DNA from 2 places in the Tateyamaria sp. genome. Region 1 is predicted to be linked to the other one. Evidence: riboswitches for the same ligand, from Rfam matches in the RefSeq annotation. Region 1 holds a riboswitch; the other holds the start of a gene.
The links. Region 1 has a riboswitch for glycine ahead of AC6RA8_RS15065 (D-amino acid dehydrogenase). Riboswitches for the same ligand answer to the same signal wherever they lie in the genome.
Positions count from the first base shown of each region.

Region 2: linked by a shared signal. The riboswitch ahead of gcvT (glycine cleavage system aminomethyltransferase GcvT) and the one ahead of AC6RA8_RS15065 (D-amino acid dehydrogenase) in region 1 are both predicted to bind glycine.

Region 1 covers NZ_JBYNDP010000082.1:347-15,964, forward strand. The annotation lists partial or broken gene AC6RA8_RS15010 (O-antigen ligase family protein) at 1-595, opposite strand, end outside; gene AC6RA8_RS15015 (family 16 glycosylhydrolase) at 642-1,370, opposite strand; gene AC6RA8_RS15020 (sulfotransferase family protein) at 1,614-2,546, opposite strand; gene AC6RA8_RS15025 (glycoside hydrolase family 9 protein) at 2,847-4,607, opposite strand; gene AC6RA8_RS15030 (hypothetical protein) at 5,016-5,555, opposite strand; gene AC6RA8_RS15035 (NAD(P)-binding protein) at 5,951-6,253, shown strand; gene AC6RA8_RS15040 (hypothetical protein) at 6,250-6,465, shown strand; gene AC6RA8_RS15045 (flavin monoamine oxidase family protein) at 6,410-7,462, shown strand; gene AC6RA8_RS15050 (lysine--tRNA ligase) at 7,534-9,111, opposite strand; gene AC6RA8_RS15055 (tellurite resistance TerB family protein) at 9,255-9,677, shown strand; gene AC6RA8_RS15060 (hypothetical protein) at 9,919-11,631, shown strand; glycine riboswitch at 11,724-11,812, shown strand; glycine riboswitch at 11,832-11,938, shown strand; gene AC6RA8_RS15065 (D-amino acid dehydrogenase) at 11,993-13,225, shown strand; gene dacB (D-alanyl-D-alanine carboxypeptidase/D-alanyl-D-alanine endopeptidase) at 13,342-14,832, opposite strand; gene AC6RA8_RS15075 (nicotinate-nucleotide adenylyltransferase) at 14,879-15,475, opposite strand; gene AC6RA8_RS15080 (MOSC domain-containing protein) at 15,551-15,618, opposite strand, start outside.
Region 2 covers NZ_JBYNDP010000003.1:68,625-84,833, reverse strand. The annotation lists gene AC6RA8_RS01465 (thiamine pyrophosphate-binding protein) at 1-1,550, shown strand, start outside; gene gcvP (aminomethyl-transferring glycine dehydrogenase) at 1,569-4,400, opposite strand; gene gcvH (glycine cleavage system protein GcvH) at 4,413-4,772, opposite strand; gene gcvT (glycine cleavage system aminomethyltransferase GcvT) at 4,788-5,912, opposite strand; glycine riboswitch at 6,073-6,157, opposite strand; gene AC6RA8_RS01445 (GNAT family N-acetyltransferase) at 6,346-6,807, shown strand; gene AC6RA8_RS01440 (phosphomannomutase/phosphoglucomutase) at 6,978-8,474, opposite strand; gene kdsA (3-deoxy-8-phosphooctulonate synthase) at 8,490-9,323, opposite strand; gene AC6RA8_RS01430 (KpsE/RkpR family capsule polysaccharide export protein) at 9,338-11,005, opposite strand; gene AC6RA8_RS01425 (ABC transporter ATP-binding protein) at 10,983-11,642, opposite strand; gene AC6RA8_RS01420 (permease) at 11,877-12,905, opposite strand; gene AC6RA8_RS01415 (ArsR/SmtB family transcription factor) at 12,898-13,236, opposite strand; gene AC6RA8_RS01410 (uracil-DNA glycosylase family protein) at 13,334-13,915, shown strand; gene AC6RA8_RS01405 (SseB family protein) at 13,948-14,700, shown strand; gene AC6RA8_RS01400 (YHS domain-containing (seleno)protein) at 14,843-15,367, shown strand; gene AC6RA8_RS01395 (rhodanese-like domain-containing protein) at 15,426-15,881, shown strand; gene mdoH (glucans biosynthesis glucosyltransferase MdoH) at 16,116-16,209, opposite strand, start outside.

The DNA.
Region 1 (15,618 bases):
CCGACATCCACAGCATTACGAATCCAAGCCCAGCGCTCAGAAGGGCAACAAGCTGAACACTGCGTATGCTCTGAAAGATCCAGATCAGCGAGAGCGAGAAGAGAATTGTGAGCGTCGCGAAATAGCCCAGCTGGTTCTTTGACGAAAACGCACCGCGAAACGCGAAATCACCGTCGATGTAGTCGTATGAATAACCACCCTGCATGATTGAATAGATCAGCACCAGAAGACCACCAATCATGCTGCCGAGCGCCAGATTCCCAAGCGACACGATCCGCGCGGCAATCAACCCCGCGCCAAAGGTGATGGTGTATTGGGTTGCGGCGCGCAAGGTGGCCCCGGCCGCGTCACTCCAGAGTGTTGAGAGCCCGAAAAAGAACGGGATGATCATCAGCAGCACGACTGGCCCAGGCTGGGCGAACAGGATTCTCGGTGCGATCAGGAAAGGCAGCGCCCAGCAGCCATAGAACGCGAGGATCGAGATCGCACCGAAATTCACTGAGTAGGCGAAAACGAGCGTGGAGAGCACGACCGCTGGCACCACGAAATGCGTGTTCTCGGCTGGATTCACAAGGCGCGCCTGAGAGATCATCATGCACTTGGTGCTCCGCTGCTCCAAAACCAGGTGAGGCAGGGCCCGCTCACAGCGATGCGTCCACGTCGGGATTGCACAGCACTGACTCATCGAAAGCACAGCCGCTGCCCAGCTCAGTGAACCCCATCCAGTCCACTTGTAATGTCTGCGGGGCAGACGCCGGATCGAACCGCCCCATCCAGTCGATCAGGGTGTCAGTGGACCATAGGCTTAGGTAAATCTTCTGTGGCTCGTTCGGTAAGACACCGCCGCGCTGATCGCGGATTAGGGAGCCGTCGATAAACCAGCGAATTCGGTCCGGTTCCCAGATAAAAGAATATGTACGATACCCGTCGTCCTCCGATGTACGATGCACTTCCTCGTTGGTGCTGCTCTCGGCTGTGTGGAAGTTCGTTTGCAAGGCGGGCTGGCGGGGCGCGATAAACTCGAAATCGATCTCATTATGCGGGCGCTCCTGTGGCGCTCCGATGAAGGTGAAAAGATTGGCGTTCATCCCCTCTGCGTAGGGGACCTTCATCCGTGCCTCGTAGGTGCCATATCCAAACCGATCCCGGGTCTGGATTTCGGCACAGCTCAGATTCCGGTCTTCCTTGGGATCCGCAGTCAACGACAACAGCAGCTTGCCGTTTTCAATGGCAACTCGATCCCGATGCCATAAACAGCTCTGGTGATCTCCATTGGCCCAGCCGCTGGAAATGAACCACCGGCTCTTTGCCAAGGTATCAAATGGCTCGAAGAACGAAGTGTCCTCTTGCGGCAACCCGACAGAAGGCATCAGCAGGCAAACGGCAAGAGCAGCTTTTGACAGGAAAACCTGCCTTACACGTTGACGCATTGCTCGCATTTTTCCACATCCATAGAAGCGCAGGGATCGTAAGGAAGTGCCCAAAAAATACCGTCCAGCGTTGGCGCAAACAAACACGAACCCCGGACATACGCGGCAGCTTGCCGACCTGAACACGATTTGGCCGCCTGTTGCTGCCAAGGGGCATTTGTTGCCTAGGTTTTAGGCATTCCCTTATTCCGTGAATCCCTGCCAGTACTGGCTCAAATCCTTGCCAAGAAGATCAGAGAGCCCTGCATTGCGGTCTGAAAGATGCTGACACAGATATGCGCGTGTTTTCGCTCGCATGTCTGACGGCGGGTGATCTTGGGTGAGCACTCGTTCTGAAACAAAGCGAAACCAGCGCCGATATGCCTTGTGCCCGATACGTGACGACAAGGGCACGTGCCCTTTGAAGTGCCGCGCATACCTATACCGAACCAGCAGCCTGCCCACACGGTTGAGACGCTGCAACGTCTCCGCTTTTGCCGGGTATCTTGTCCTGTTGTGCCAGGTCTCAACCGACTCTACTGAAATGGGGGACAGGCCCAGAAATGTGGTCAATCGGTCAAGTGTAGCCTGTTGATCGGCTTTGAATTCCTCAAACAGAACGACATGGACACGCTTCTCCCCAAGTGCTGCATAAAAGTTTCGCAAGCGCGGGGCATAGGTCGATCCCATCACGATGGACATCTCGCTGCTCAGGGCGGCTTCGAAGGAGTCGCAGGTGCGCCCGCTGCGCAGCAGGTGCCAATACTGCGAGAACGCCCGCTTGACCGGATCGCGCAGCATGAAGATCACCTTCACCTTGTCATCGGCCGCCTTGATACGGAACGGGGCTACGTCGGACATCAGGTAGGTCGTGGTATCCTCGCCGATCAGCGCATCCTGTGGCGCGTCGGCAAAGCGGCTCTCATACATCTTTCGCGTGGCCGGATCCCTTGGATCGCGCCATGATAAGTCGCCACTGTCGATGTCCAAGAAATCGCCATGGGCTATCGGATCGTCGGCATCGAAAAAATAGATCTCGTTCTTTGCGACCCAGGCATCCGGATGCTGGTCCAGGATCTGATGAAGCGATGTGGTCCCGCACTTAGGTGCGCCTGCGATGATAAAGTCTGGCTTCATGAAAACTTCCTCGCCCAGCGGATATTGCAAAGGTTGTTTTCACTGGTCCATGCGCCACACATGGGTGCAACCCCAACGATATCAGGTCGGCAGCAGACCGCCGGACAAGCCCCGCATGTGCTGAGATTTCAGCCTTTTCTGTCTTGAGAGACCAAAAACAGATTTGCGACCCTGTCCGCCCCAGCATGTTCCGTGCTCTCAGTTGGGCGGGCGCATCTATAAATTCGGACAGGGATATTAAATCACGTCTGTTCAGGCCAGTGCGATGAAAAATCCCTGATCCGGGTATCTGGAACGGCGTCACATCCAGATGTCGTAAGCCAGACTCTCATAGAAGCCTGCCAATGCACCCGAAAAACCAGCATTGTAATCCGTTGCAACTTCGTTTGTGACGTAGTTGGTGCGTACATCATCATAGTCACCATTCGGGGCGGGACCGCCGACCAGCGCTCCATGGAGGATGTAGGCATTCGGCGCGGGGTCATCCACATGCCTTGTGCCTGATGCGCCGCGATGGTGCGGGTTCAGCGGGAAGTCTTCGCCGAAGCCCACGACAAAGCTCTGCCCATCCGGATTGTCGCCCATCATGAAATCCAGTTGATCGGAGGCGAAATCCAGCAAATCCTCGACACGCTCCGCATTGCCTTGGGGATCGACCTTGGCCAGTTGCTTCGCGTGCACTGTGGCCAGAAGCGATGTATTGGCAGCATAGCGGTTTGACCCCCACTGATCGATCCAGGCCAAGCCATCATTGGTGTCCGTCCCGGGCGTTGTCGCGATGTCGTTCAACCAGTAGTCCAGATGCCGGTCCAGATCCTCAATATAGCGCGCATCCCCCGTTTGGTGCGCCAGCAAGAGCGTGGTACCGTTGCTCATGTTGTCCCAGCCATAGGCAAAATAGGTGTTCGGCTCCACATAGTAATCGATGGATTTCTGCAGATAAGCCTCATCCCCAGTGGCTTGATAAAGCCAGTTTGCGGACCATGATAGCTCGTCTTCATAGCCGCTCCAAGAGTAGTAGAATTGTGCCGCATCGGTCACGGTGTCTGTATATCTTCCCAAATACGTCTCGGAGAATTCGAACAGCTGAACGGCATTTTCGAGCAACTCGTCGGCGTAGGCCGTGTCGCCTTGCGCGCGAAAGAACATGGACGCAGAGGCCATGGCGGCCGCAGTTTGGGCGGTGACCTCTGTTCCGGGGTTTTCAGCATCAAGGGAATAGACGGGACGATCCATCAACATGTCCTCTGGCGCGCCCCAGAAGGCGTGGTCGTCGTTGCCGTCGCCCACCTGAGCGTGGAACTCGTCGTCCGACAGATCCGCCGTGCCTTTGTCATCATAGGCATTCAGGAAATAGTCGTTGAGTTGGCGCAGATGGTCACTAAGCGCGTCATAGGCGCCCGTATCTTTGTATCCGTTCTCAAACTCGAGCCCGCCCCACGCAAGGGTGGTCGCGGTGCCCGCCATCGGCAAGCCGAACTTCACGTGATCACCCGCATCAAACATGCCGCCCGACAAATCGCGCCCGACTTCCGCGCCGTCATCAAGCGTTGAATCCCAACGCCATGAAATGGGGTGATCGTCCGGCAATTCGCCCGCATAGTTGGCGTAATAAAACTGCATGGATTTGTTCAAAACAGCGTCATAGTCGGCTGCGCCAAACGGCGCTCCGTCGTCTCCACCGACCGGAAGTGTTGTGCTGTCATCCGCCGTCGGTAAGTCGCCTGCAGGCTCGGCGTCTTCGGGCACCCTGACCGTGCTGCCATCTTCCAAGTTCGCATCAAAAACCAAGCTTCCCAGTTTTGAGGGTTCTCCGCCCGCAGCCGAAAAGCCGAACGTGATTGATTCCCCGGGCGGTATATTGGTCGTCCAACCTCTGGCCTCAAAGTTGGTCATGTTGCCATGAATAGTTAGATTTCCACCCCATGCGCCGGTGATCGAATACCCAGTGGTGTCAAAGTCCAGGGACCAGTCCTCTATGGCCTGGTCGGTTGTGTTGGTGATTGTGATCTCACCCAGGAACCCGCCTTGCCAGCGATCGCCAACCTCGAAACTGATCATTGGGGACCCCCGCCAGATTCTGTTGCTGCCACTTCACTCTGGTCGTTGCTGCGCGCGCCGTGCATGTGGCCGGGCACCATGTTGGTGTAATGCGCTGCCATACAAATCTCTACCATAGGTTGCATCATCGGTTGGGTTGTATATGTCGTCAACGTTGGTGCTTAGCGACCCTTAATTCTGCTCTTGAAGTCGCTGCGCAAAAAGTCGCTGTTCAGATTGATCATTCACTCCCAAGTGGCCCAGTTTTTGGGCAGAACGTCGGGCGGGTGCACGGATCGGCGCGATCCAACTCGGAGCGGCCCGCAACAAGGCTTGGCAACGAGTGCATTCCTCATCTGCAGAATGTCCGTCCTGGACATGTGCTCAATCCGACGGTTGTTCGTCTCGAAAGGTTTGAAACACAAACGATTAAACGCGACGAAAGATAAGCAAGGCCCAGACAATCGTCACCGATGCGGTGAACTCGACAGCTTCCTCCAACAAAGAGACTTTGCGAGACGGCACGAGGTCCAAAAGAACACCACAAGCTAAAAGAGCCAAATGAAGCAGTAGGGCGAAGTGAAACTCATCTTGCAGGAAGCGCCGGATGGGATCGCGTGCCTTGTAGATCACGGCCAGAAAACCAATGAAGGCAAGCAGCAACGAAAGCGCGACGACAAGAGATGTCGCATCGCCTTTCAGCATCATCCGCAGCAGGATGATGGCAATGTCATGCCCGCCATCAAACTGCCCGCCACCCTCCATTGGGGGCATCTCGAAATCAAAGAAGCGTGCCCCAAAACTCACTTCACTCAAAAACAGAAGAAGCGAGAACAGCGAGACCCCGAGAAGCAACCGCACATCGCGTTTGCGTGCCAGGTCGCCGGTTGCCAAGGTCCAGACAGCAAGCAGACTGGCAAATAGGAATAGGACCGCCGAGGTAGACTCGACCAGGCCATCTTCGCGCATGATCGAGGGCCGGATCAACGTAGCGAAGAAAAGCAGACAAACGATTGCAGTTGTTGAAAGCAGCAACATAATGGATTGGGGAACGTGTTTGGCCCGCGCGACCATGTCCCCCAGCCATAACGTCACATAACTGTTTCGTTGGTGTGCTTTCATCGCCTTACTCGAAGTGAATGCATTGTTGGGATTAGAGGCATGTGCGCGTGCGCGGAAGGTGCGGGCACTTTGGTATGTGCGTTTGGGCGGGTAGCCGCGCTCAATCCTCTTGTCTTGCGGTCTTTTGCTCATCTGTCAGGTTTGCCAGCTGTTGGAAGCTCGACACTTGAGAACTGGCGACTGTCAGTAAGCAATGGTTTTGCCAGACGAGAACAACTTTGAATCTGAACCGCCGTGACGCCGTGAAACTGAGCATTGTAACCTATCTCACGACGCTCTCTTCAGGCGCCACAGGCCAGGCTCTGTCAGACACCAAGGTCATTGTCGTGGGGGCAGGCCCGTCTGGTTTGGCTGCCGCCCATGAACTTCAGGCGCATGGCGTCGAAGCCGTGGTGTTGGAGTCGGGCAGCTGTGTTGGCGGGCGGGTCCGCACGGACATGTCGTTGGGGGTACCCTTCGAATTCGGCACCGGATGGATTCATGGGCCAAGTTCCGGAAATCGACACATCAGCTTGCCGAACAGATCAATGCGCCAACAATCGTGACCAATGACGACAGTCTAGATGTCTTCAAACCCGATGGGAGCCCACTGTCGGATGCAGGATATCAACGGTTGGAACGGCTTTACTCCACTTTCGAAGAGATGCTGTATTACCCTGACGCTTCGGGCCAGTTAAGCGTGGAACAGATGTTGGCGCAGCGTGATCCTGACCTACTTACCGATCCGCTTACGCGTTGGATGCTCAACGCTTTTTGAGTTTGATACCGGTGCGGGGATTGAGGATATCTCAGCCGCAAATGGCTTTGAAACCCAAACCTTCCCCGGAGATGATGTCATCTTCACAGAAGGCTACGATGCGATCATTGCGCCATTGGCGGCAGGGCTCGATATCCGACTGAATGCGCCGGTTTCCCGGATATGGCACGATAGCGTGGAAGTGGAAATCCACGATATTTCAGCAGATTACGCGATCTGTACGGTCCCACTGGACGTCCTGAAATCCAACGCGATCGAATTCGATCCGCCACTGCCAGTGAGTTTGCGAGATGCGATTGAGCAAATCAGCTTTGGATCGGTCACAAAGATAGCGATGAAATTCGACGAACCGTTCTGGGGCATTGACACACCATATCTCGGAATGACGACCGAACCCAAAGGGCGCTGGAACTATTGGTCGAACTACCGCACGTTTAGTGATGGGAACATTTTGCTTGGGTTGTCCGTTGGGCAGTACGCTCCTGTTGCGGATCGCATGATTAAGGCACGCATGATGGCCTATGCGTTGGATGTTCTGCGTTCGGTTTGGGCCGCGATGTTGGTACACCACGAAACGTTCTCACGACGCATTGGTCGCAGGATCAACATTTCTATGGCGCATATTCATTTGCTCAAGCAGGTGGGTCACTTGCGCAGTTTGGTGAGTTCGAAAAACCTGTCCAAAAACGGATTTACTTTGCAGGTGAACATACAAGTCCTGAACACCGAGGCACCAAGCGCGGCGCGCGCATATCAGGACAACGAGCAGCAAGTTCAATCTTGGCGATTTAATCACAGCGGACCTTGGCGCAGATGCAGCGAGATGATATTTCGCCCCCAGATATACCAATGCCTCAGCAGTCTCTTGCCTCCCGTCAAAACTGACATCAGACAGCCGCAATTGGATCCAAACCAGCGCCGCCTGCCTTCGGGCAACAGCATGCTTTGCGCATGGTTAAAATCGGCTGAATGCAGCGTGCGACAGCCAAGCGGTTGAACCCACTTGGCTTTCACAAGTTACTTAAATTTCAATGACATGACCGAACAGCTTGTCCCCGCGGGGACAAATTAGCCCACCAGCTTTCCGGCCAGCCCTTTTTCGATCAGGGCGATCGTTTCCTGCACGCCGTAAAGGGCAATGAACCCACCAAATCGAGGCCCTTGCGACGCACCCAAAAGCACCTCGTAAATTGCTGTGAACCAGCCCCGCAGCGGGTCGAACCGGTCGCGCCCAACGGCATAGACAACCGACTGCAATGCCTCGTCTTCGATCGGCCCGTCATAGGCTTCCAACTCGGTCTTCAATGCTTCCAGCGCCTCGCGTTCGGGGTCGGTCGGCATGCGGTACACCTTGGCCGGCTTCACGAAATCATTGTAGTAGCGCACCGCGTGCCCCACGGCCTTGTCCATGCCGGGATGCGTCTCGGGCCCAGTCTCGGGCGCGTAGCGGCGGATGAAACCCCACAGCTTGTCCTTGTCCTCGGCCTGGCTGACCGAGGCGAGGTTCAGCAGCATGGCAAAGGGCACAACCATATCGCTTTCCGGCACATCGCCGGAATGGATGTGCCACACCGGGTTTGTCGCCTTGCCCTTGTCGTCTTGCCCCGGATAGGCGCGCAGTTGCTGGTGGTATTCATCGACCGCCTTGGGGATCACATCAAAGAACATGCGCTTTGCCGTCTTGGGCTTCTGGTACATGAAGTAAGACAGCGACTCGGTCGATGCATAGGTCAGCCACTCGTCGATGCTGACCCCATTGCCGGACGATTTCGAGATCTTCTGCCCCTGATCATCCAGGAATAGCTCATAGCTGAAGTGGTTCGGCGGGCGCGCACCCAGTGTCCGACAGATCGCGTCATAGATCTTTTCGTTTGTGGCGTGTTCCTTGCCGTACATCTCGAAATCGACACCCAAGGCCGCCCAGCGTGCACCAAAGTCCGGCTTCCACTGCAGTTTCACGTTGCCGCCAGTGACGGGCAGGGTCCATTCCTTGCCGGTCTCGTCGTCAAAGGTGACCGTGCCGTTCACCGCGTCCACATGCTTCATTGGCACATACATCACCCGGCGGGTTTCGGGGTGCAGCGGCAGGAAAATGGAGTAGCTGGCCGCCCGCTCTTCGCGCAGCGATTTCAGCATGATCTTCATTAGATCATCGTATTTCTCAGCGCAGCGCAGCAGGATTTCGTCGAACTGGCCCGAGGCATAGAATTCGCGGGCCGAATAGAATTCGTAGTCGAACCCGAACGTATCGAGGAACCGGCGCAGCATGGCGTTGTTGTGATGGCCAAAGCTTTCATGCGTTCCAAACGGGTCCGGCACATCCGTTAGCGGGCGCTGCAAATGCTGTTCCAGCACCTCGGGGTTTGGTACGTTGCCGGGCACCTTACGCATCCCGTCAAGGTCGTCCGAGAAACAGATCAGCTTGGTCGGGATGTCCGAGATCGCCTCGAACGCACGGCGCACCATCGTGGTGCGGGCCACCTCGCCAAAGGTGCCGATATGGGGCAGGCCCGAGGGACCATAGCCCGTCTCAAACAGCACGTATCCCTTTTCCGGTGGCGCCTTTTCATAGCGTTTGAGCAAGCGGCGGGCCTCTTCGAATGGCCAGGCTTTGCTCGTCATCGCGGCGTCACGGAAACTCGACATCTCATATGATCCCATGTGATGGCCTGCGCCCTATGCGCGGCCCTGATTGACTGGCCCCGCAGGGACAATCCCGCCGCTACCTATTGCGGGCTGCCGCAGCCGTCAATATTGAGGGACAAAGCACCGAGAAAGGACACTGTACCATGGCCGCTTCACAACTCTCTCTTACCGCGCAGGACGCGCTGGTCGCCATGATGATCGCGGTGTCTGCATCAGACGAAGACATCCGCACGGCGGAACTGGTCAAGATTAACTCGGCCGTGAACAATCTGCCGGTTTTTGCGGGCTATGACCTGGATCGGTTGAACCGCATGGCGCAGATGGTGTTTGACCTGTTTGAACAGGAGGACGGTCTGGACGCCCTGTTTGGCCTTGTGCGCGAAGCGCTGCCAGACCGGTTGTACGAGACGGCCTATGCCCTGGCCTGTGATGTGGCGGCGGCCGATGGCACGCTGGACGAGGCGGAGCTGCGCCTTCTGGAAGAGATGCGGTACGAGTTGAACATCGACCGTCTGCATGCTGCCGCCATCGAACGCGGGGCACGCGCAAGGCATTTGACGCTGTAGCCTTGCCCAAACGGCGCCGGTCCGAAACCAGTGCACGCCTGCCTTTTCTTGATCTGACACGGTTTTTCCACTTAGGGTGAAACCTGTCACGCGCTCCGGCGCGCGATTTTGTATTTATTGTTTATCGGCTTTTGCCAGCAGTTTTTCCGTATCCGGACTGGGGCTTGCCCAATGGTTCGGTGGGTCGTGTTCACGCCTGCGCTGTTCGTGACCTGTGCTTTGAAATGAAATGGATATTTGAATGCGTTACCCGATCAAAACCTTTTTGGCCGCAGCAGCGGTTGGATTTGGACCTCTGCCCGTCAGCGCTCAGTCAACCCAAACCGATGACGCAATGGAGTTGTCCTTTGCGTCGGCGCCATCCCTGTCGGCCCGCTCAAGCGGGCGCAGCGACATTCCCGGCAGTTTTTCAGTTGCCGCGCCGGAGGTGGTCAAGCTGGGCTGGGGCTGGAGCGAGCAACGAGGTGAAGCGATCCCAACCGAATGCATCGTCTTTTCCCAAGGCAGCGGCGGCGCGCAGACCAGCAACATTACGATCCGGGAAGTGTCCGACAGTTACACATTGGCCAAGGCCATGGATGTCTCGGCCTCGACCACGGTACGCGCTTTTGGTGCCAAGGTGGATGGCAAAGCCTCCATTTCAAAGAACTCCAAGATCACTTCTATGAGCGTCACCTATGTGGTGCGTGCCGAAGTGTTGAACGACAGCATCTACGTGGCGCCCCCGCTGGATGGCGACGCAGACGTGCCACAAGCTGAGACGGTGGCTGTTTCGACAGGCGCCCTTGCCCCTATCGGGCCATCCGTCCGGTTGACCGATGAAGCTGCTGCACTGGCAGAGGCAAATCCGACCGCATTCCGGCGTATCTGCGGGGACGGTTATGTATCTGCGGCCGTCAGCGGCGCGCGCGCCTATCTTGTCTCAGTGGTCAAAACCCAAAGCAAGGAAGAGCGGGAAACCATGCGCGCCTCGGTCACGGGCGAAGGTTGGGGACAAAAGGCTTCGGTGGCTGCGGGGTCGGACAAGACAGCGTCGTCCAGCAGCTATGAACGCGATCTGACTTTCTTTCAGGAAGGCGGGTCTGCCACCCAGACAAACCCGACGCCTGTAGTGGCAGACACTGCCGAAGGTGAGGGTGCCGAACCCGATCCGCTGGCCGACAGCGACCTGCCCGCCGATGCCGATCAGGCTATTGCGCGCATCCGCAAATTGGCAACCGCTGCCCGTGACGCGGGCAAGCTGTTCGAGATTTCGATCAGCCCGTACGAGGCGCTGGCAAACTATCCTGCAGCGGATGCGCGCCAGTCCGATCTGGACGAACACGAGGACCTAGCCGCACTGATGGGTGCCTATGAGACGCTGTATGATGATCTGACCGTGGCACTGGCTGATCGTGATGGATACGCGGCACCCGTGCGATCATGTGGTGATACGTGCACAACTGCGCTAGTGGGGCTGAAGGACCCGGCGGCGTTCCGGCAGGTTGAGGATGCACAGGACATGGCTCTGGAGGCCCTCCATCAGTTGGAGCAGATGGCGCAAGCCTGCTTTGCTGCCGGTGATGAATGCACCATCGATCTGGGCAGCGTGCGATCGCCTTATGCAGCATATGTCAACGCGCCGATCCCGGTCTTTGCTGAAACGGAGGTTTCATTGGATGATCATGCGTCCATCTTCCTGCGGGACACTTCTGCCGGACGGTGCCGTCTGGGTGCGCGCACGCCCGGCTGCATCACCAATGCGATGATCCGTGCATGGTTGGACCGGCAGGGTCTGAAGAGTGTGGCTGTCACAGATGTCGCCGAGGTCGTTGGCACCATTGCCGAGTGCGAAACCATAGAGGACAACCGTGCCTATCGCGGCGATGCCAATGATCCGGATGCATCCGTTGTCTGGACCAATCCGGCCGTCACCTTTGACCGGTTTGGCAACGTGGTGTGCCCGCCGGCCTGACCCGGATGTCACGCTGGAACACGTGATCGTAAAGGCGTGACAAAAACCCTTTGCGCGACTCGCAGCCGTTTCCTATATGCGCTGCAGTCGCAGAGGCCGACATGGGAGAGTGCAGCGAAAGGCTGCCGCCGAAGGAGCAACGCCCCGGAAACTCTCAGGCACCACGAACCGTGCCGGCCGCGTCCCCAGTTGAGGGGCACATGTGACGATCTGGAGAGTGGTCGGACGTCACGCGCCCGGCCCACCGAAGGAGAAAGCGGCCCTGTTGGTCCGTGAAGCTCTCAGGTCTCGCGACAGATGGGGACGCTTGCCCGGCACCGTGCCGGATGCGTCCATATCTGCGTGCGCTGGGAGGACCCCCATGACCCGTATTGCCGTGATCGGCGCCGGTATCACCGGTATTACGACCGCCTATGCCTTGGCCCGCCGCGGCTATGACGTCAGCGTGTTTGACCGCAACCGCTATGCCGCGATGGAGACATCCTTTGCCAATGGCGGTCAGCTTTCGGCCAGCAATGCCGAGGTTTGGACCCGCTGGGGCACCATCTTCAAGGGGTTGAAATGGATGCTGAAATCCGATGCACCCTTGCTGGTGAACCCGACGCCCAGTTGGCATAAGCTGTCTTGGATGGCGGAATTCATGGGCAACATCCCCGATTACGAGCGCAATACGGTTGAGACGGCGCGCCTTGCCATTGCCGCGCGGGAACACCTTTTAGAGTTTGCGCGGGAAGTCGGGGCTGATTTTGATATGGAACGGCGCGGTATTCTGCATGTGTACCGCCTGCAGTCCGAGTTCGATCATGCCCGCCGGGTAAACGCGTTGTTGGAAAAGGCGGGGCTGGAACGAAGGGAAGTGTCAGCGGACGAGGTCCAGCGTTTGGAACCTGTTCTGAAGGCCGACACGATTGGTGGTTTCTATACCGAGAGCGATTTTACAGGCGACATTCACCGCTATGCCCGCGCGCTGAGCGACCGGTGTGAGCAGATGGGCACATCCTTTCACTACAAGTGCAAGGTGACCGGCATTGAGCACATCGGGACGGGCGTTCGCCTGACCTGGGATCATGCGGGGACCACAGAGACGCAGCAATTTGCCGGCATTGTGGTCTGTGCGGGCGTTGGCAGCCGTGCCATCGCAGCCCAACTGGGCGACCGTGTGAACATCTATCCGGTTAAGGGCTATTCCATCACTGTCAATCTAGATGATGCCGAAAGCCAGGCCGCGGCCCCGTGGGTCAGCCTGCTGGATGACGAGGCCAAGATCGTGACCTCGCGCCTGGGCCGTGGGCGGTTCCGCATTGCAGGTACGGCCGAGTTTAACGGCTACAATCTGGACATCCGCGATGATCGTATCCGGCCACTCCGCGAATGGTGCGAGGCCTTCTTTCCCGATGTGTCGACCGAGCATTGCGTGCCGTGGGCGGGGCTGCGCCCGATGCTGCCATCGATGATGCCGAAGGTTGGGCCGGGGGCCAAACCGGGGGTCTTCTACAACACCGGGCATGGGCATCTGGGCTGGACCCTGTCAGCGGCGACAGCGCAGGCGACGGCGGACATCATTGATGTGAACCGGATGAAGAACGCGGCCTGACGTGCGGGGCGGATCAAGATCCGCCTTACGGGTGCGAAATGTAAGGCGCAGCGTGCTGCGCCGCGCAACGCTCGTATGATGTGTTGGAAAAACTGTAAGGCGGAGGTGCCCTCCGCCTAGCTGCCGTAGACCGCGCCCCAGCGTTCGATCAGTTGTTGCTGCATGGCCTTGGCCCGGCGGTTCCAGCTGCGTGCGCCCTGGGGTCGTTCACGGTTGGCGCGGGGGATGCGAGCGCGCGTTGCCTCGTCTGCGGCGAAGATGGCAAAGGCCATTTCGGTCCCGTCCCGTGCCGTCATGTAACCCGCCAACCCTGACACGAAGTTCAATGTGCCGGTCTTGGCATGCACCTCGATCGGGTGGTTCTTGACCGCGCGGCGTTGTTCATCAAGCATCGGGATCGCCTTGAGGATGGGGCGCAGGATGTTGTTCTGCCGTGCCTTGATCAAGGCCGTGACCATATCGTCAGCCGTCATCTCGCTGTCGCCCCCCAGGCCCGAGTGGTCCACGAGCCGCATCTTTGCGGTTCCAAGGGCGGCATTCGCCCAGCGGTTCATTTCGGAGGCAGACGCGCGCAGCGAGGAGGGCCGACCACTGCGTTTGACCGTCGCCGCCATACCCACCATTTCCGCCGTGACGTTTGTTGAAAAACGCAGCATGTCGCGCAGGATCGTGCGCAGGTCTTCGCTTCGATGCGTCGCCAGCGTTGTGCCCTGCGGGATACGGCTGACCACCTTGGGGTTCTTCAGAACCACACCTTGCGACCGCGCGAGCGTCTGGAACACGTCCCCCGCATAAAGCGCAGGTTTGCGCACGGGCAGCCAGCGCGCGCCGCCATTGCCAAGAGCGCCGCGCGCAACACTCCAATTGTCGGTACGGCCGCCATCGGAATAGGTATAGACCGGTGCGCGTCGTTCGCTCACCTGCATCCGGGCAATGGCCACATCCGGGCGGTATCGATCCGACCGTGCATCCATCGTGACGTTGTATTTGCTGCCCTGCCGCTTCCATTCGAAATGTACGCGGTTGAAGTTCAGCGCGATGCCCGACAGCGCCGGGCTGTAGCCGACATGATCGGGTTGATCTTTGTCGATCGTCGGCACCGCCGGGAACAGGCCGTCGGCCACTTTGAAGTCGCCCCTAACCTCGCGAATACCCTTGGCCTTGAGCGCCGCAGCCAGCCCCGCCAGCGCATTGGTATCAAGGGTCGGATCACCGCCGCCGACCAGCACCAGATCGCCCTGGACCACGCCGCCCGACACGCCGCCAGTTGCGACAACACGTGTGCTGAACCGATGGGCGTGTCCAAGTACACTCAGCGCATAGAGCGCGGTGACCGCCTTGGCGACCGATGCGGGGGGTGCGCCGACCTTGGCGTTGCCACCCTCCAGCTTTGTTCCTGTCCGGGCGTCGGCCACCGCATAGCAGACCCGCCCGCCCAGCTTGGCCTTGGCGATGATGTCCTGTGGATCGGCAATGGCCTTTTTGAAGTGATTGCCGCCACGCGCCTGCGGTCGCAACGAGGTTGTCGGAGGGGCGGCAAGGGCGGCCGAGGCCGTGGAGCTGGCCAGAACTGAAAGAAAAAAACGTCTCGAAATCGTGCGCAACATGGGCGCATGTAACCGCAGCTTTGCCCGGCAAACAAGCGGGCAAAGATCACAAATCCGAGGACGGCGCCCAGTTGCCTTGTGCCCGGATCGCGGTGGATGATTGGGCCGTCATGGCCACGTTCACAAAGCACCAGGCCGGCGCATTTGAACGACCTAGAAGCTGACTGGCCCGGCCCGAGATGCGGTAGGGCCGGTACAGCCGTGCGGCGGGGCTCATCCGGGCTGAAATCCGATCACCCGGACGGGCCAGAACGCCCACGGGCACGTTCTCCATGATCCAGGTCCAGTCCTGCCAAAGATGAAACTGGGCCAGATTGTCCGCCCCCATCAGCCAGACAAACCGCGTGCCCTGATAGCGTCTTTTCAGTGCCGTAAGGGTCTGTGCAGTGTAGCGCGTGCCCAGATGCGCCTCGATATCTGTGACCGTCACACGTGGGTGCTGCATGACCTGCCGCGCATGTGCCAGTCTTGTGGACAGCGGTGCGGGCCCCTTGGCTTTGAGCGGATTTCCTGGGGACACCAGCCACCACACGCGGTCGAGGCCAAACCGCTTCATCGCTTCGCGCGTGATGTGCGTGTGCCCGTCGTGGGCAGGGTCAAAGGAGCCGCCCAGAAGGCCGATGATCTGGCCCGGTCTGGCCATGGGAAAAGCGGGGTCGGTCACTTAGAGGTCCGTCTTGGTCAGTGGCAAGGACCGGACGTCAAACGCGTCGTCTTGTCAATCAATTGGCCGCACGTTGTCGCCCAGGGCGATGGTGCCGGGTTTGACCACGTCGGCGCACCAGC
Region 2 (16,209 bases), on a different contig from region 1:
CGGCGGAGGCTTATGCCAAGATTACGGGGAAACCGTGCGTGTTGGAGGCTCCCAGCCCGGGAGTTACCCACTGCACCCCGGGCATCACCGAAGCATTCCTCAGCTCGGTCCCAATCATCTTTTTCAGCTCTGACATTCCGATCAATCAAGACAAGAGACATGGGCTGACGGGTGTTGATCAGACCGCCCTTTATGACAGCATCTGCAAGGAATCCTTTGTCATCACCAAGGTCAGCGAAATCCCGTTTCTTGTGCGGCGCGCCTTTCGCGTCGCAACCTCGGGCAGGCCAGCGCCGGTCCATATCCGCGTACCGATCAACATTTTTGGGGAAGAGGCAGAGGTCTCGAACCTCTATGCCGAAGCTGACTACAGCGCCTATCCCGCGCATCGTCCGGTGGCGGATCACGGCAAGATCCGGTCAGCCATCGATGTGTTGCTGGCCGCCGAGAAACCGGCGATTGTGTGCGGCCAGGGTGGGCTGATCTCACAGGCGTCAGAGGTCATTGTCGAACTGGCCGAGCTGCTGCAAATCCCGGTTGGCACCACGACGCCGGGCAAAGGTACAATCCCCGAGGATCACCCACTGGCCCTGCGCGTCATCGGTGGGCGCGGTGGGATGGAGTATTCCAATCAATATGTCCACGACGCCGATACGATCTTTTTCATCGGGTCGAACACGGACAGTGCCGCCACTGATCACTGGAAGCTGTATGGCGATCCGCGCACCAAAACCTTTATGCATCTCGACATCGCCGAAGCGCATATCGGTAACAATTTCCCGGTCGAGGTCGGCATGGTTGGAGATGCGCGGGCAAGCCTTGACTACATGGTTGAGATCATCAAGGCTGAGCACCCCAATCTTGATCGCCCACGCGTCGACTTGATCACGATGAAAAAGACGGCGCTCGATAACGTGTTCAACTCGAATATCCCGATGCCCGAGGGGACAATCTCACCCGTCAAACTGTCGCAGGCGCTGGATAGGCTGATGCCCGACGACGCAATCGTCACTTCTGAACCCGGGGTCAGTGCAATCTATCCCTCGGCGCTGTTGACGTTTCGCAGGGCAGGGCGGCGGTACATCACCAACTATTCCATGGGAGCGCTTGGCTATTCCGTTCCGGCTGCGCTGGGTGCGGCCTATGCCAGTAATGGCCCGGTGATTTCGTTCACGGGGGACGGATCGTTTAGCTTTGTGATGGGGGACATGGAAACGATCAAGCGGTCCGGCAAGAACGTGACCATCATCCTGACCCGGAATGACAGTTTTGGCTGGATTCGTGGCGAAGCTGTTTTGCTGGATAATGTGGATGCCCCTTGGTCGACGGATTTCGGCGCGGTGGATTACCTTAAGGTGGCCGAGGGGTTCGGATTTGCCACCGCGCGGGTCACGTCGGAGGCGGATATCGAGCCCATCTTGGCAAGCGCCATTGCGCATGACGGGGCAAGTTTCATTGAGATCATGGTGCCCACTCAGGACAAGATCGTGCCCTTTGTGCCCAATTGGGTGCGTGCGGCCAGGGCCAAGAACCTGCCGCACTTCTATTGATCGCATGGGGCACCGCCCTCAGGTATAGTCCTTCATCGGCGGGCAGGTGCAGGACAGGTTTCTATCGCCCCAGACGTTGTCGACGCGATTGACCGGGGGCCAATATTTGTCGACGCGGAAGGATCCGGTTGGGAAGCATCCGCTTTCGCGGCTGTAGGGGCGATCCCAGTCCCTGACCAAATCCTCCATTGTGTGTGGCGCGTTCTTGAGCGGGTTGTTCTCGGGATCCATGGCGCCGTCTTCGATGGCCCGGATTTCGGCGCGGATGCCAAGCATTGCATCGCAGAAACGGTCCAACTCGGCCTTTGTCTCGGACTCGGTTGGTTCGATCATCAATGTACCGGCGACCGGCCATGACATGGTCGGTGCGTGGAACCCGCAATCGGCCAACCGCTTGGCGATATCATCTACTGAGATGTGTGCGCTGTCCGCAAAGGGGCGTGTGTCGATGATGCATTCGTGCGCGACGCGCCCTGTTGGACCCTTGTAGAGCACATCAAATGCCCCTTCGAGGCGTTTGGCGATGTAGTTGGCATTCAGGATCGCAACCCGCGTCGCCTGTGTCAGACCTTCGCCACCCATCATCAGGCAGTAGGCCCACGAGATCGGCAGCAGTGACGGCGAACCGAATGCGGCTGCGCTGACTGCACCTTCGCCTCCGTTTGGATCGCCGGGCAGGTGGGGCGTGAGGTGGCCTTTGACCCCGATGGGGCCCATGCCGGGACCGCCACCACCATGCGGGATGCAGAATGTCTTGTGCAGATTAAGGTGGCTGACGTCTCCACCCAGATCGCCTGGACGGCTGAGGCCGACCATCGCGTTCATGTTGGCGCCGTCGATATAGACCTGCCCCCCCGCATCATGGGTGATCTGGCACGCCTCAATCACGGTCTCTTCGAAGACGCCGTGGGTCGATGGATAGGTGATCATACAACCGGCAAGGTTGTCCCTGTGCTCAGCCACCTTGGCCCGGAAATCATCCAGATCAATGTCGCCGTTATCTGCTGACTTCACCGGCACCACCTTCCATCCGACCATCTGGGCGGATGCAGGATTTGTACCGTGGGCGCTCATTGGGATGAGGCATATGTTGCGATGACCTTCGCCGTTGGCCCGGTGCCAGCTTGCTATGGTCAGAAGGCCTGCATATTCGCCCTGCGCGCCCGAGTTGGGTTGCATGGAAATCGCGTCGTAGCCAGTAACGTCGCATAGCTTGGCCGACAGATCCTCGATCATCTCGATATACCCGGCGGCTTGGTCCTTGGGGCAGTAGGGGTGCAGCAGCGAGAATTCACGCCAACTGACTGGCATCATTTCGGCCGCCGAGTTCAGCTTCATCGTGCATGATCCAAGCGGGATCATTGCGCGGTCCAGCGCAAGATCACGGTCTGCCAACCTGCGCATGTAGCGCATCATTTCCGTCTCGGCCCGGTTCATGTGAAAGATCGGGTGAGTCATGAAGTCGGATGTGCGGATCAGCTTCTCCGGCATGTTGTAATGCGGCGTGTAATCCTTGTCCTGCCGTTCGATCCCGAACGCGCGCCAGACTTTTTCGATGGTGGCTGGGCGTGTGCGTTCGTCCAGTGTGATACCAACAGCGGTCGATCCGACGGCACGCAGATTGATCCCTTCATCAACGGCGGACTTGATCACAGCCGATTGCAATGGCCCGACATCGACGGTGATCGTGTCGAAGAAGGTGGCCGGGCGCACATCAAAGCCCGCCTGTTTCAACCCTTCTGCCAATCGTGCTGTCTTTCGATGGATGCGCTGTGCAATGGCCTTCAGGCCTTCAGGTCCGTGGAAAACGCCGTAGAACCCGGCCATGACGGCCAGCAATGCTTGCGCAGTACAGACATTTGATGTCGCCTTTTCCCGGCGGATGTGCTGCTCGCGCGTTTGCAGGGACAACCGGTAGGCCCGATTGCCAAAGCTGTCGACCGAAACACCGACGATCCGGCCCGGCATGTTGCGGGCATAGTTGGCCTTGGTTGCCATATAGGCCGCGTGTGGACCGCCATAGCCGACTGGCACGCCAAAGCGTTGTGTTGTTCCCACGGCAATGTCTGCCCCCATCGCGCCGGGTTCCTTGAGCAGCGTCAGTGACAGCGGGTCAGCCGAGATGATGCCAATTGCTTTGTTTTCATGCAGCTTGGCGATTTGATCGGTAAAATCCCGGATGTGGCCGTAGGTGCCGGGATATTGGAAGATCGCGCCAAACACGGTGCTGGCGTCCAGATCATCCGGGTTACCAACCGTAATTTCAATGCCCAGCGGCTGGGCGCGTGTCTTCATGACAGCGATGTTCTGAGGATGGCAGTTTTCATCCACGAAAAAGCCGTTAGCCTTCGACTTGCTGACTCGCTGCGCCATGGTCATCGCCTCGGCGCACGCTGTTGCTTCGTCCAGCAGTGAAGCGTTGGCAATCTCAAGCCCGGTCAGGTCCGACACCATTGTCTGGAAGTTCAACAACGCCTCAAGCCGACCTTGGCTGATTTCAGGCTGGTACGGCGTATAAGCGGTGTACCACGCGGGGTTTTCAAGGATGTTGCGCTGGATGGCTGGCGGCGTGACCGTCCCATGATATCCCTGCCCAATCAGTGAGGTCAGCACCTTGTTCTTCGAGGCCGTGACCCGCATGTGATGCAAGAGCTCACGCTCTGACTTGGCTTTGCCGAAATCCAGCGGTTCCTTTTGCCTTATATTTGCAGGGATCGTATCGTCGATCAGCGCGTCGAGGTCCTTCGCCCCCACCACTTTCAGCATCTCTTCCATTTCGGCGGGGGATGGCCCGATATGACGGCGGTTCGCAAAATCATAGGGCAGATAGTCGGTGGGTTTGAAAGTCATCAGGCGCGTTCCTCAGCCGATCAGTGCGTTGTAGGCAGCCTCATCCATCAGCTCGTCCAGCTGTGACGGATCCGAAGCTTTGATCTTGAAGAACCAGCCCTCGCCCAACGGGTCACTGTTGGCGAGGCTCGGATCATCGGCCAATGCCGTATTCACCTCGGTGATCTCTCCATCGACCGGGGCCATGATGTCCGACGCAGCCTTCACGCTTTCGATGACAACAATTTCATCGTCCTTGCTCACGGTCGTGCCAACCTCGGGCAGTTCGACAAAGACCAGATCACCAAGCTGCGTTGTCGCGTGCTCGGTGATGCCCACGACATATGCGTCCCCATCAGCGCGCAGCCATTCGTGTTCTTCCGTGTATTTCATTGGTTTCCCTCTCTGCTATCGTTTGAAGTTGGCTGCCGTGAACGGCATTTTTGCTACCGTCAGTGGTTGGCGTTTTCCGCGCAACTCTCCGAAAATCTTGGTGCCCAGCGTGGCGTGTTCAGTGGTGACATATCCCATTGCAACAGGCGCCCCGACTGAGGGCCCAAACCCGCCCGATGTGATGGTGCCGATAGGGTCGGCTGCGTCCTCGGTCGCAAACAGCCTGACACCCTCGCGCATGGGCGCGCGACCGGCAGGTAGCAACCCGACACGTTTGCGCGCGGCACCGCCATCCATCTCGGCCAGGACATTCTCGGCGCCAGGAAATCCGCCTGCCCGGTCACCGTCTGTGCGCCGCACCTTTGGGATCGCCCAAGTTAGGCCGCCCTCAACGGGCGTCGTGGTGGAATCAATGTCGTGTCCATACAGGCACAGTCCCGCCTCCAACCGCAGGGAGTCGCGCGCACCCAGCCCGATGGCTTCAACTTCGGAATACTCCAGCAACGCCTTCGCAATATCTTCCGCAGCTTCTGTTGGCACGGAAATCTCATACCCGTCCTCGCCTGTGTAGCCGGACCGGGATACCCAGGCCTCAACGCCGTTCAAATGGAGCGTTGCCACATCCATAAAGCGCATGTCCGCAGCACGCGGATCAAGCGTGGCGAGCACACTTTCGGCGGCGGGTCCTTGCAAAGCCAGCAAGGCGCGATCGGTGATCTCTGTCACCGTGATTTCCGGTTCAAGCGCGGCTTTCATTTGCGCGATATCAGCGTCCTTGCAGGCGGCGTTCACTACGACAAACACATGATCCCCGCGGTTCGCGAGCATCAGGTCATCTTCGATGCCGCCATCGGCGTTTGTGAAAAAGCCGTAACGCTGTCGGTTCTGGCCCAAACCCAACACATCGATTGGGATCAGGGTTTCCAGATCGCGTGCGGCAGCCTCATAACTCGCGCCGTGTATAATGACCTGCCCCATATGGCTGACGTCAAAAAAACCGGCTTTCGTCCGTGTATGGAGATGCTCTTTCATGACACCCAGTTTGTATTGCACCGGCATGTCGTACCCCGCAAAGGGCACCATCTTGGCCCCAAGGGCAATGTGCAACGCGTGAAGCGGGGTCTGCTTGAGATCGGACATGCCTCATCACCTTTTTCAAGCCGACAAGATTTGCGTCAAATCATGCGGCACCAATTCATGCGCAAGACATCTCCTGCGCGTCGGTGCCTCCTCTGTCCGGGGTGCCTGAGATCATTATCCCTTCGGCGGATGCCAGGGGCATCACTCTCCAGAGTAGTTTGGCCTGACATTGGTCCTTTGGCCTGAGAGTTTCCGAGGCAGTTGCTCCTTCGGCACCAGTGGACTGGTTCTCCCAACATCGAGCTATGCAAGTTTCGTATCGGAAACTTGGTCGATATGGCAAGCAGAAAGTTCAAAGCAGTGTGCGGAGGGCGCTTGTAACCGTTCGGCAGATCCTTGGGCTTTTTTGCTGTACCGCTTTATTGGTTTTCTTGTCCTTGAGGTCACATGCAGCCGAGGTGCATGATCGCAGCGAGGCAACGGAGAATTCGCGATGATTATCAGGGACGGCACTGTTGAAGACGCTGAACAGATGAGCGCCTTTCTTCGCGAGCTGACGGCAGCCGGAAAACGGACAAGCCCCGACGATGAAGCCCACGTTCGTGCGTACTACATTGAAGACGTGGACAAAATTCGTTGCACTGTGGCCGAGGAGGATGGAAGTATTCTTGGGTTCCAGTCACTCAAAAAGGCCCGTGCAGGCAATCAGTGGGGTGTCGAACCCGGATGGGGCATCGTCGGTACACATATTCGACCATCCGCGGCACGGCGTGGCGTTGGTCGCGCGTTGTTCGATGTCACGCGTAAAGCTGCGCAAGATGCGGGGTTGCTCCATATCGATGCAAGCATCGGGGCGAACAATTCCGAAGGGTTGGCGTATTACGAAGCGATGGGTTTTCAAACATACAGAACACCAAAAAACCTGATCTGTAAGCGCTTTGATGTCTCGCTGTGATTGCCCAGTGTAGACGCAAGTTTCTTGAGCGCTACGCGAGATGAAGCTGAAGGGCTTCAAACTATTCGCAGTAAAGCTTGGCAGGTGGTCCAAATGGAAGCGTCACATAACCGGTTGTGGCCCGTTTCTAAGCTAAGAGAGTTGCGCTAGGTCATTTGTCGGCGCACCGGTCAAAAGGTTTGATCGTATTCGCCTACGGTATCTTCAGTTCGGATTACCGCATCGATATCCGCAAAGATCGCGCGCAATTCTTCTTCGCTTTCCGGGCTTTCGCACACCACGACCAAGTTTGGCGTATTGGACGAAGCGCGCACCAGCCCCCAACCGCCGTTATCCAAGATGACCCGAGCGCCGTTTACTGTCACCACCTCCTTGATCGCACGGCCTGCGATAGGTTCATTCGCTGCGGCCTTGGCCGTTAGCTTGGTGACGATACGGTCAAGTGTGTCGTATTTTTCAGTGTCAGAGCAGTAAGGAGACATCGTCGGGGTTGAGTGTGTTTTGGGGAGTGCCTTGCGGAGGTCCGACATCTTCATGTCAGGGTTGCGATCCATCAGTTTGCAGATTTCAACTGCAACTCGCATCCCGCAGTCGTAACCGCGCCCTATTGGTTCAGCGAGAAAGTAGTGTCCTGATTTCTCGAACCCGGCGAGCGCACCAATTTCCTTGACCCGCCGCTTCATGTGGCTGTGGCCGGTTTTCCAATAGTCTGCCGTGACTCCGTTCGCCTGCAGTTCGGGGTCCGACGCAAAAAGGCCTGTAGATTTCACATCCGCCACGAATGTGGCGTTTGGGTAGAGCCTCGACAAATCGCGCGCCATGATGACTCCGACCTTGTCGGCAAAAATCTCTTCCCCTTCATCATCCACGACGCCGCAGCGGTCACCATCGCCGTCAAAGCCAAGTGCAAGGTCGGCGCCGGATGCTTTTACGCTGTTCGCCATGTCATGCAGCATTTCCATGGCTTCGGGGTTTGGGTTGTAGTTTGGAAAAGTATAGTCGAGCGTGGTGTGGCTTTCGACCACTTCAACACCGATGCGGCGGAAGAGTTCGGGAGCAAAGGCAGCGGCGGTGCCGTTGCCGGTCGCACACACGACCTTCAGTGGGCGCGTCATTTTGAAGTCGCCGATAAGGTCCTGGAGGTACGCTTCCTGCACACCATCAACGAATTCATAGCCGCCGCCAGGGCGCGCCTCACCATTGCCATTCAAGACGATATCGCGCAATTCCGACATCTCGTCCGGGCCATGTGTAAGGGGGCGGTCAAAGCCCATCTTAACGCCCGTCCAGCCATTGGGATTGTGCGAGGCAGTGACCATCGCGACTGCTGGCACATCAAGGTGGAACTGGCTGAAGTAAGCCATGGGGGACAGTGCAGGGCCGATATCCTTGACCTGTATCCCTGCCTGCATCAGCCCAACGATCAGGGCGTTTTTTATGCTAAGAGAGTAATCACGATAGTCGTTGCCGACGGCAATCACAGGATTAATGCCGCGCCGCTGCATTTGCGTACCAAGGCCAAGGCCAAGTGCCGTTATTCCGGGCAGGTTAATCTCGTCCGGGTACTTCCAGCGCGCATCATACTCGCGGAAGCCGGTCGGCTTGATCATGGGGTCGCGCAGGAATTCCCACGTGTTTTGACTCACGGTGGCGGCAGGTTTGGTCATGGAAATACTCTTTGACTAAAATGTCATTGGACGCACTTTGGCGAGCGCATCGAATTGCATAAGGGTGTCGATCAGGGCAGGCATTTCATCGAGATAGATCATATTTGGCCCGTCTGACGGGGCAGTGTCCGGATCCGGATGTGTTTCGATGAAAACGGCTCCGACCCCTATGGCCACAGCGGCCCGCGCCATGACAGGTGCAAATTCACGCTGCCCGCCACTTGATCCGCCTTTCCCGCCTGGTTGTTGCACAGAATGCGTGGCGTCCATAACCACGGGATAGCCGGTTTGCGCCATCTGCGGCAGCGACCGCATGTCGGCCACCAATGTGTTGTAGCCAAAAGATGTGCCACGCTCGGTCAGCAGGATGCGGGTGTTGCCGGTGCTTTCGATCTTGGTGATGATGTTGGGCATTTCCCAAGGGGCAAGGAACTGGCCCTTTTTTACGTTCACCACTGCACCCGTCTCACCGGCAGCCAACAGCATGTCTGTCTGACGGCAGAGGAAGGCGGGGATTTGCAGGATGTCTGCGACTTCAGCGACCGGGGCGCATTGAGCTTCTGTATGCACATCCGTCAGCACCGGGACACCGGTGGCCTCTTTGACCGCTTGCAGTGCTTTCAACCCCGCGTCCAACCCAAGACCGCGCCCACCTTTGAGCGATGTGCGATTGGCTTTGTCATAGCTTGCTTTGAAGACATATTGCGCGCCAGCGGCCTCGCACACTTCCTTCATACGCCCGGCGACTTCTTGGCCGAGGTTGATGCTTTCCAATGCGCAAGGGCCTGATATCACCGTTAAGGGACGGTCATTGCCGATCGTGAGATCGGCGACTTCAACATGTTTCATAATGGGTCCAGACCCTAGCTAGTCACCTGTTCTCTGAGGATCGACGCGGTGAGCGAGATCATCAGATAGATGCCTGCAAAGACGAGAAATGCCAAGATCGTGTTTTCAAATGCGCGGGGATAGGTCGGTTCCTCGGGCGCGATGGGTTTCACAGCGACCGTCAGATAGCGCACCTGACGGGTCGCCTCGACTCGGGCCTGTTCCATCTGTTGCAGCGCCGATTGCAGCATCAAGTCGCGAGAGGCAAGGTCGGCCTGGGCGATCTGGATACGAGCGGCCAGCTCGGCCAGTGAATTTTCACCTTGGCTCACATCGGTCATCTTGTTGTTGAGTGCCGCAAGTTGGTCCTTGAGGATTTCAAGCGTGCCGCGCGCGCCGTCCACTCGACTCTGGTTGGGCCGAGAGTTATTGAGCAGGCTGGCCAGTTCGATCTCTTTTTCGATGATCTGTGTTTCGAGTTGGCCGATCTGCGTGCGTAGGGAAGCGATTACGCCCTCCGGGTCAAGGGTAGAGCCCTCGATCTGCAACCGGACAAGTTTTTCTTGCGCTGTGCGGCGCTCCGCCTCTGCTCGTTCAAACCCTTGGCGGGCGTCGCGCATCTGGTCATCGCGCTTTTGTGCGGACAAGTTGTTCACGCGTTGTTCAGCGTAGTCGATCAGCTGGCTTGAGAATTCGGCTGACACCTGCGGATCAGCGGCGGCCACTTCCATCCTGACCATGCCCTCTGTGGGATCATAGCCGATTTTTACGTTTTTCTTGTAGGTTTTGTAGGCTTCTTCATTGGTGGGATTGTCACTCAACCGCTGGATTGGGTCGATCCAGTTCTGTGTGAAGTGCGTCTTGAAGCCGACATCGCGGTCTAGGCGCAGCATCGCATCCTTGGATTGTAAAAAACCTTGCACCGCAATGCTGTCAGCGTTGGTGGCGAACTGCGTGGGCAGAAGGCCGCCAAGTGGGCCCGCGCCGCCCGATCCTTCGTTCTGAATAATCAGGAACTCGGACTTGGTCGCGTACATCGGCGTGGCGATAGCGTAGAAATAGTAGCCTGCAAGGAAGGTCGGCAACACCACGAAAAAGGCCAGCCGGACCAGCAAAAGGCTCATCTTCTTGCGACGACGCCGTGTGATGTCGCGCTGGATGTTCTGGATTTCCTGGGATCTGCGGTCTGCCGGGCTAATCTCGGTTGACGGCAGTTGCTGCTGTTTCACAGGTACGGTTTGCGGCAGTTGCGCGCGCCCAGCCCCTCCGGCACGTGCCGGCAGACTCGCGAAGGCATCTGGTGCGCCGCCTTCATGTTGTTCAGCCCCGGCTTGCGGCACAACAAGTTCCAGCATGTTCGAGCGTTGGAACGGATCAATGCCCTGGGCGCGCAGCAAGCGAACAGCATCAAAGTCCGATGTGGGGGCGAGCCCGTGTTTCTGCGCAACCCGTCGTGCCATGCGCAGTTGCCGACCGGTCAATCCCTCTTGGCGTATTGCATCGATGGTGTTTTCGCTTTGCACCTGCTGGTTCGACGCGACTTCTCCGCTTTTGGCGGCAGGTTTTTGAGCCTGTTCACTTGGCTTGGCCTCAGGCGCCGGTTTTTCGCGCGACGTATCGCGCTCGGACGCAGGCGCCGCACTGCCAAGTGCGGGCGCCGTGCGTTTGATCCGGAACTTCCTAGCTTTGGGTTTCGTAGTCATAAAGCCGTTTTGCCTCTTCCAGCGTGTCAAACATATGCAGTTTGCCGTCCAGCAAAACTGCGGCCGAGCGCGAGAATTTTTCAAGCGTCTGCGCCTGGTGCGACACGATGATGATTGTTGTGGTGCGCAGCCGTTCCTGCAGCACCTCGCCTGCTTTGCGGTTGAATTCAACGTCCGTTGACGATGGCATACCCTCGTCGATCAGATAGATATCAAAGTCGAGAGCCAACATAAGCGCGAAGGAAAAACGCGCCCTCATGCCCGATGAGTAAGTTCCCAGGGGTTGGTCGAAGTACTCCCCCAGATTACAGAGCCATCGACAGAAGCTTTCCACATAGTCGGGATCAAGTCCGTAGAGCCGCGCGATGTAGCGAGAGTTCTCCAAGGCCGAGATCTTGGGCAGCACTCCACCCATGAAACCAAGAGGAAATGAGATGTTGCAGCCACGTCTGATTTCGCCCTCATCCGGCTTCTCGAGCCCGGCCATCATGTTGATCAGGGTTGTCTTACCGGTGCCATTTGGGGCCAGCACACCAAAAGAATGGCCCAATTCCACACGGAAAGACACACGATCAAGGATCACCTTGCGCTGTGTGCCTGTCCAGAAGGACTTGGATACATTTTCGAATTCCAGCATCCCCGTTGCTCCGCGGTGTCTGCTTTGCCCCCGCCCATTGACGTGGGAAACCTAGGCCCTCCTTACCGGAGGCGTCTTAACGGTCTAATCACCGACTTAGGCAATATTATGTCCAAAGTCCTGTTAAATGTATAGGTTTCACGGGGTATTGTTGCGACGTAATGGACAGTTTGAGGGGTTGTACACGGGTCTTTGATGTGCCCGTGTACTGTCTGTTCGCAATCCAAGTATGCCTTAGCTCAGAATTTGCCATGCAACGCCGGCGACGATGGAACCTGCCAGTGCGAAACTCAGGTAAGCAGCAAAAACACGTGGTTTGACCAGTGCCCAAACGGCTATCGCAGCCGGGATGCAGCTGACGCCACCGGCCAGCATGAATGACATCGCTGCGCCTGCAGCCATACCCTGATCCATCAGCTCTGCCACGAGCGGCGCTGCTGCATAGCCGTTCAGGTAGGCGGGCATGCCCACAATCGCGCCAAGGATAACCGTGCCGATGCCACCATCGCCCAGAACCGAAGCGATCAGGTCAGCTGGCATGTAGTGCACCATGACGGCCTCAATCACGTAGGCGAGCGTCAGCCATTTGAGCAAGAAAATCGCATTGTCCAAAGCTGTGCTACGGAAGATGTCGCGGCGGTTGCGTTCGGCCCAGAACCGCCAAACCGGTTGGGCGGAAAAGGGCTGTTTCACACCACAGCATCCGCCCACCGACGGCTTCTCGCGTAGCGGATCGGTAAAGACGGGTGTGCCCGACAACAAGAGCGTTCCAAACCCACCAAAAATACCCAGCGCAATCGCAGCAATCGTTTTCGCCACTGCGAACTCCAGACTGATGGCGCCAGTGGTGATTGCGAACATGGCCGGGTCCATGAGCGGAGAGGCCAGCCAGAAAGCCATAACCGCGCCAAGCGGTGCCCCGACTGCAAGCAGTGCGGCGATAAACGGGATCACTTCGCACGAACAGAAGGGTGATAAGCCGCCTAGCAGTGCAGCCATGACGATCATGCGTGCGGGGTTCCCCTCGAACGCCTTTGCAAGCAGATTTTCCGCGCCTGTAGCTTTGAGATATGCAACTGCGCAGACCGCAAAGGCGATGAATGGGGCCGTATGTATCAACGCATTTGCGGCAAAGACAATCGTCGGCCAAAGCTGTGCGCTTTCCGAAAACGCGACAACTGCAAGAACCGCGATTGACGCAATCCAGGCGCTATCAAGGAATTTGCGCCGTTGAACGGGTGCTGGTGTGGTGGTGTCAGCCATGATCGTGATCCGAGTTGGGGCAGTCCGCGCAGCATTCAGTAAGCAGGAAGTTCGACAAATCCTGTACCTCGTCAAAGGCGACAGCGGCGCAGATGATTGAACGACCTTGCCGGGCTTGGGTCACCAGGCCCGCACTGGCGAGTATTTTGACGTGATGGGTCAGAGTTGAGCCTGTGACACCCGTGCGGTCACCCAATGCCCCGATGCTCAACCCTTCCGGCCCGGCCCGCACCAGAGTTCGCAGAACCGACAGGCGTTGCTCTGATCCAAGTGCCGCAAAGGCGGCAGCGGCGCGTGTAAGATCGAGTGAGTGATGCGGTTCTATTTTCATATTTCTAGAATTATAGAAATGTTAGAGTCACGCAAGGTTTATTTCGAAGAGTATCGAATTGATTGCCTAACCCATTGGTGTCGCATAGGTGTTTTTCATGGGATTGCCGGACGATATTCGCACTTGCACGCTATGTGCGGACCGATTTGCCGCCACCGAAACGGGACACAGCCCGCGTCCTGTTGTGTGGTTCAAGCCTGGGGCACGCATCCTTGTCGCCGGTCAGGCGCCCGGCGCGCGTGTACACGAAAGCGGACGGCCGTTCACCGACCCATCCGGAGATCGACTGCGTGACTGGCTGGGGATGGACGAGGCCACATTTTACGACCAGAACAAATTGGCCATTGTACCGATGGCGTTTTGCTTTCCAGGGTATGACGCAAAGGGATCCGACCGGCCCCCGCCCAAGATCTGTGCCAAAACATGGCGGGCCGATGTGATGGATCATATGGGCGAAGTGCCATTGGTCCTTTTGATCGGCGGATACGCCCAGTCCTGGCATCTGCGCACCAAAATGTCGGTGCGTGAAACCGTGGCTGCCTGGCGCGACTTTGCGCCCCGGGCCTTTCCCTTGCCTCATCCGTCTTGGCGCAATACCGCGTGGCTCAAGAAAAACCCGTGGTTCGAGGCCGAGGTGCTGCCTGTGCTGCGTGCGCGTGTAAAAGAGGTGCTGGCGTGAAAGAAACAGCTTTGGATCAGGCGCATGCCAACATGCAGTCCGCGTCCGAGGACGACACCGCGCGGTTGCGGTTTTTTGAACGCTTGGGGGATGCAGAGCTTTTCCTATTGCTCGAAGCTGAGGCGCAAGGGGACCAGATTGCGCCACAGGTGTTCGACCCCGGCTCTGGTCCGCTTGTTCTTGTCTTTGATCGTGAGGAACGATTGGCACTGTTTGTTGGGGCTGAGGCACCCTATGCCGCGCTATCTGGTCGGGTGATTGCAGGGCTGCTTGCGGAACAGGGCTTGGGGTTGGGATTGAACCTTGACGTGGCCCCGTCATCCTTCCTGCTGGATGCGGAGGGTGTGCAATGGCTAGCGCGGACACTCAGCAATGGCCCCGACGAAGTTGAGGCGCGACTTGCTGAAGTAACTGCTCCGACGGGTTTACCGGAAATTCTGATCTCCGCTTTAGACACGAAATTGGCCACGGCAACTGGATTGGCACAGATTGCATATCTTGTCGGTACGACGGATGCGGATGGTGGGCGTAGTCACATGCTGGCTTTTGTCGGGGCGGCGCCAGGAGCTGAGGGTGCCTTGGCCAGAGCAGCATCCGAGGCGTTGACCTTTTCCGGGATCGACGCAGGTGCGATGGATGTCGCATTTTTTGAGGCCAATGATCCCGTGACTCAGCGTCTTGCACGCGTCGGGCTGCGCTTTGACTTGCCGCAACCTGCACCCGTATGGTCCCCTGAACCAGTCGCTCCGGGCATGGACCCGGAGCGCCCGCCACGCTTGCGTTAGGCGCATCTGGTATTCACGGAATCCGACGCCTCCTCACATCAGCGCGAGGCGGGCTGAAATGCTGGACCGCGGACCCCTAATGACTGATTATCCACCGCAATGACGCGCGGGGGCTCAGTTTGACAGAGGATGATCCCAAATGATGAATCGTTTCACATTGGCCGTTGCGGCGGCTGCAAGTGCCTTGACGTTCAGCACGGCGGCGTTTGCCGGCGAGCAATACATTGATGAGACCGGGTTTGCCGTCTCAGGCTATGATGTGGTGGCTTACTTTGATCTTGAGATGAAGCCAGTCGGTCAAACCCAAACACCAGGTGTTCCAGGGAATGCCAACATTACCGCAGAATACAATGGTGCAACCTTTGCGTTCTCCACCGAAGAAAATCGCGACAAGTTCGTGGCCGATCCTGCGCGCTATGCCCCGCAATATGACGGCCACTGTGCATACGGCGTCGCCAAGGGCGGCAAAGTGCCCGCCAACCCCAACCTGTGGCGCATTGTCGATGACAAGCTGTACCTGAACATCACTGACGTTGTTGTCGGCTTCTGGGAAGAAGATATTCCGGGCAACATCACCCTTTCGGAAAACAACTGGGTCAGCATTGAGGATGACGCTGCTTCGGAAAGCACGATTCCCAAGTTCACCAGCGAAGCTCCGAACACCTAATATGACGGATCGCCCGACAGAACATTGCCGAACTGATCGGGCAGAGACCTCGGCGCGGATGACGCGCCGAGGCTTTGGTCTTGCTGCAGGAGTAGCCATCGTTGGTGGGGCGGTTTTTGCATCACGTTGGTACAACATCTCGGCCGAGGCCGGGGTAGAAGGTGCCCTGAGCACACCGGACGCCCATGCTGCCGCTGTGGGCGGTGCGATCCTGTTGATCGACATTCGCCGCCCTGACGAATGGGAGCGGACTGGCGTGGGCGAGGGGGCTGTTCCATTGGACATGCGCCGCAAGGATTTCACCGATGCGCTTCTGACTCACACCGATGGGCACAGAGATGTGCCCGTGGCCTTGATCTGCGCCCGCGGCGTGCGTTCCCGTCGTTTGACCGAACGGTTGACAACAGCCGGGTTCACAACGATCATCGATGTTCCAGAGGGAATGCTGGGTTCTGGCGCTGGGCCTGGTTGGTTAAAGCGCGGCCTACCGACGGTGAAATGGCAGCCCGAATAGATCTTTTCCGAACGGCTATTTTCGGGCGTGTATTACTACTCAACACTTGTCTCGCGCCTTTCTACGCAAGGGCGTTTTCGCAATTCTAACAGATGGCCGCCGTTTGTGCTTCGGAACGATCTACCGGCTATTCCGATATCCCTAATCCTTCGCACACAAAGACGTCGCTTGGCGGTGTCCATTATCTTTCCCCAACACCGCTCGACTGCGCCGTTGTCTTTCTGGCGCAGATTGCTACTCGGCCGCAATTTCCGAGGCTTCAATCCGCGCGCGCATTTCGGCGCGTGCAGTGCGGGCGTTGCCAACAATGGCAGGTTCGCGAAGCGTC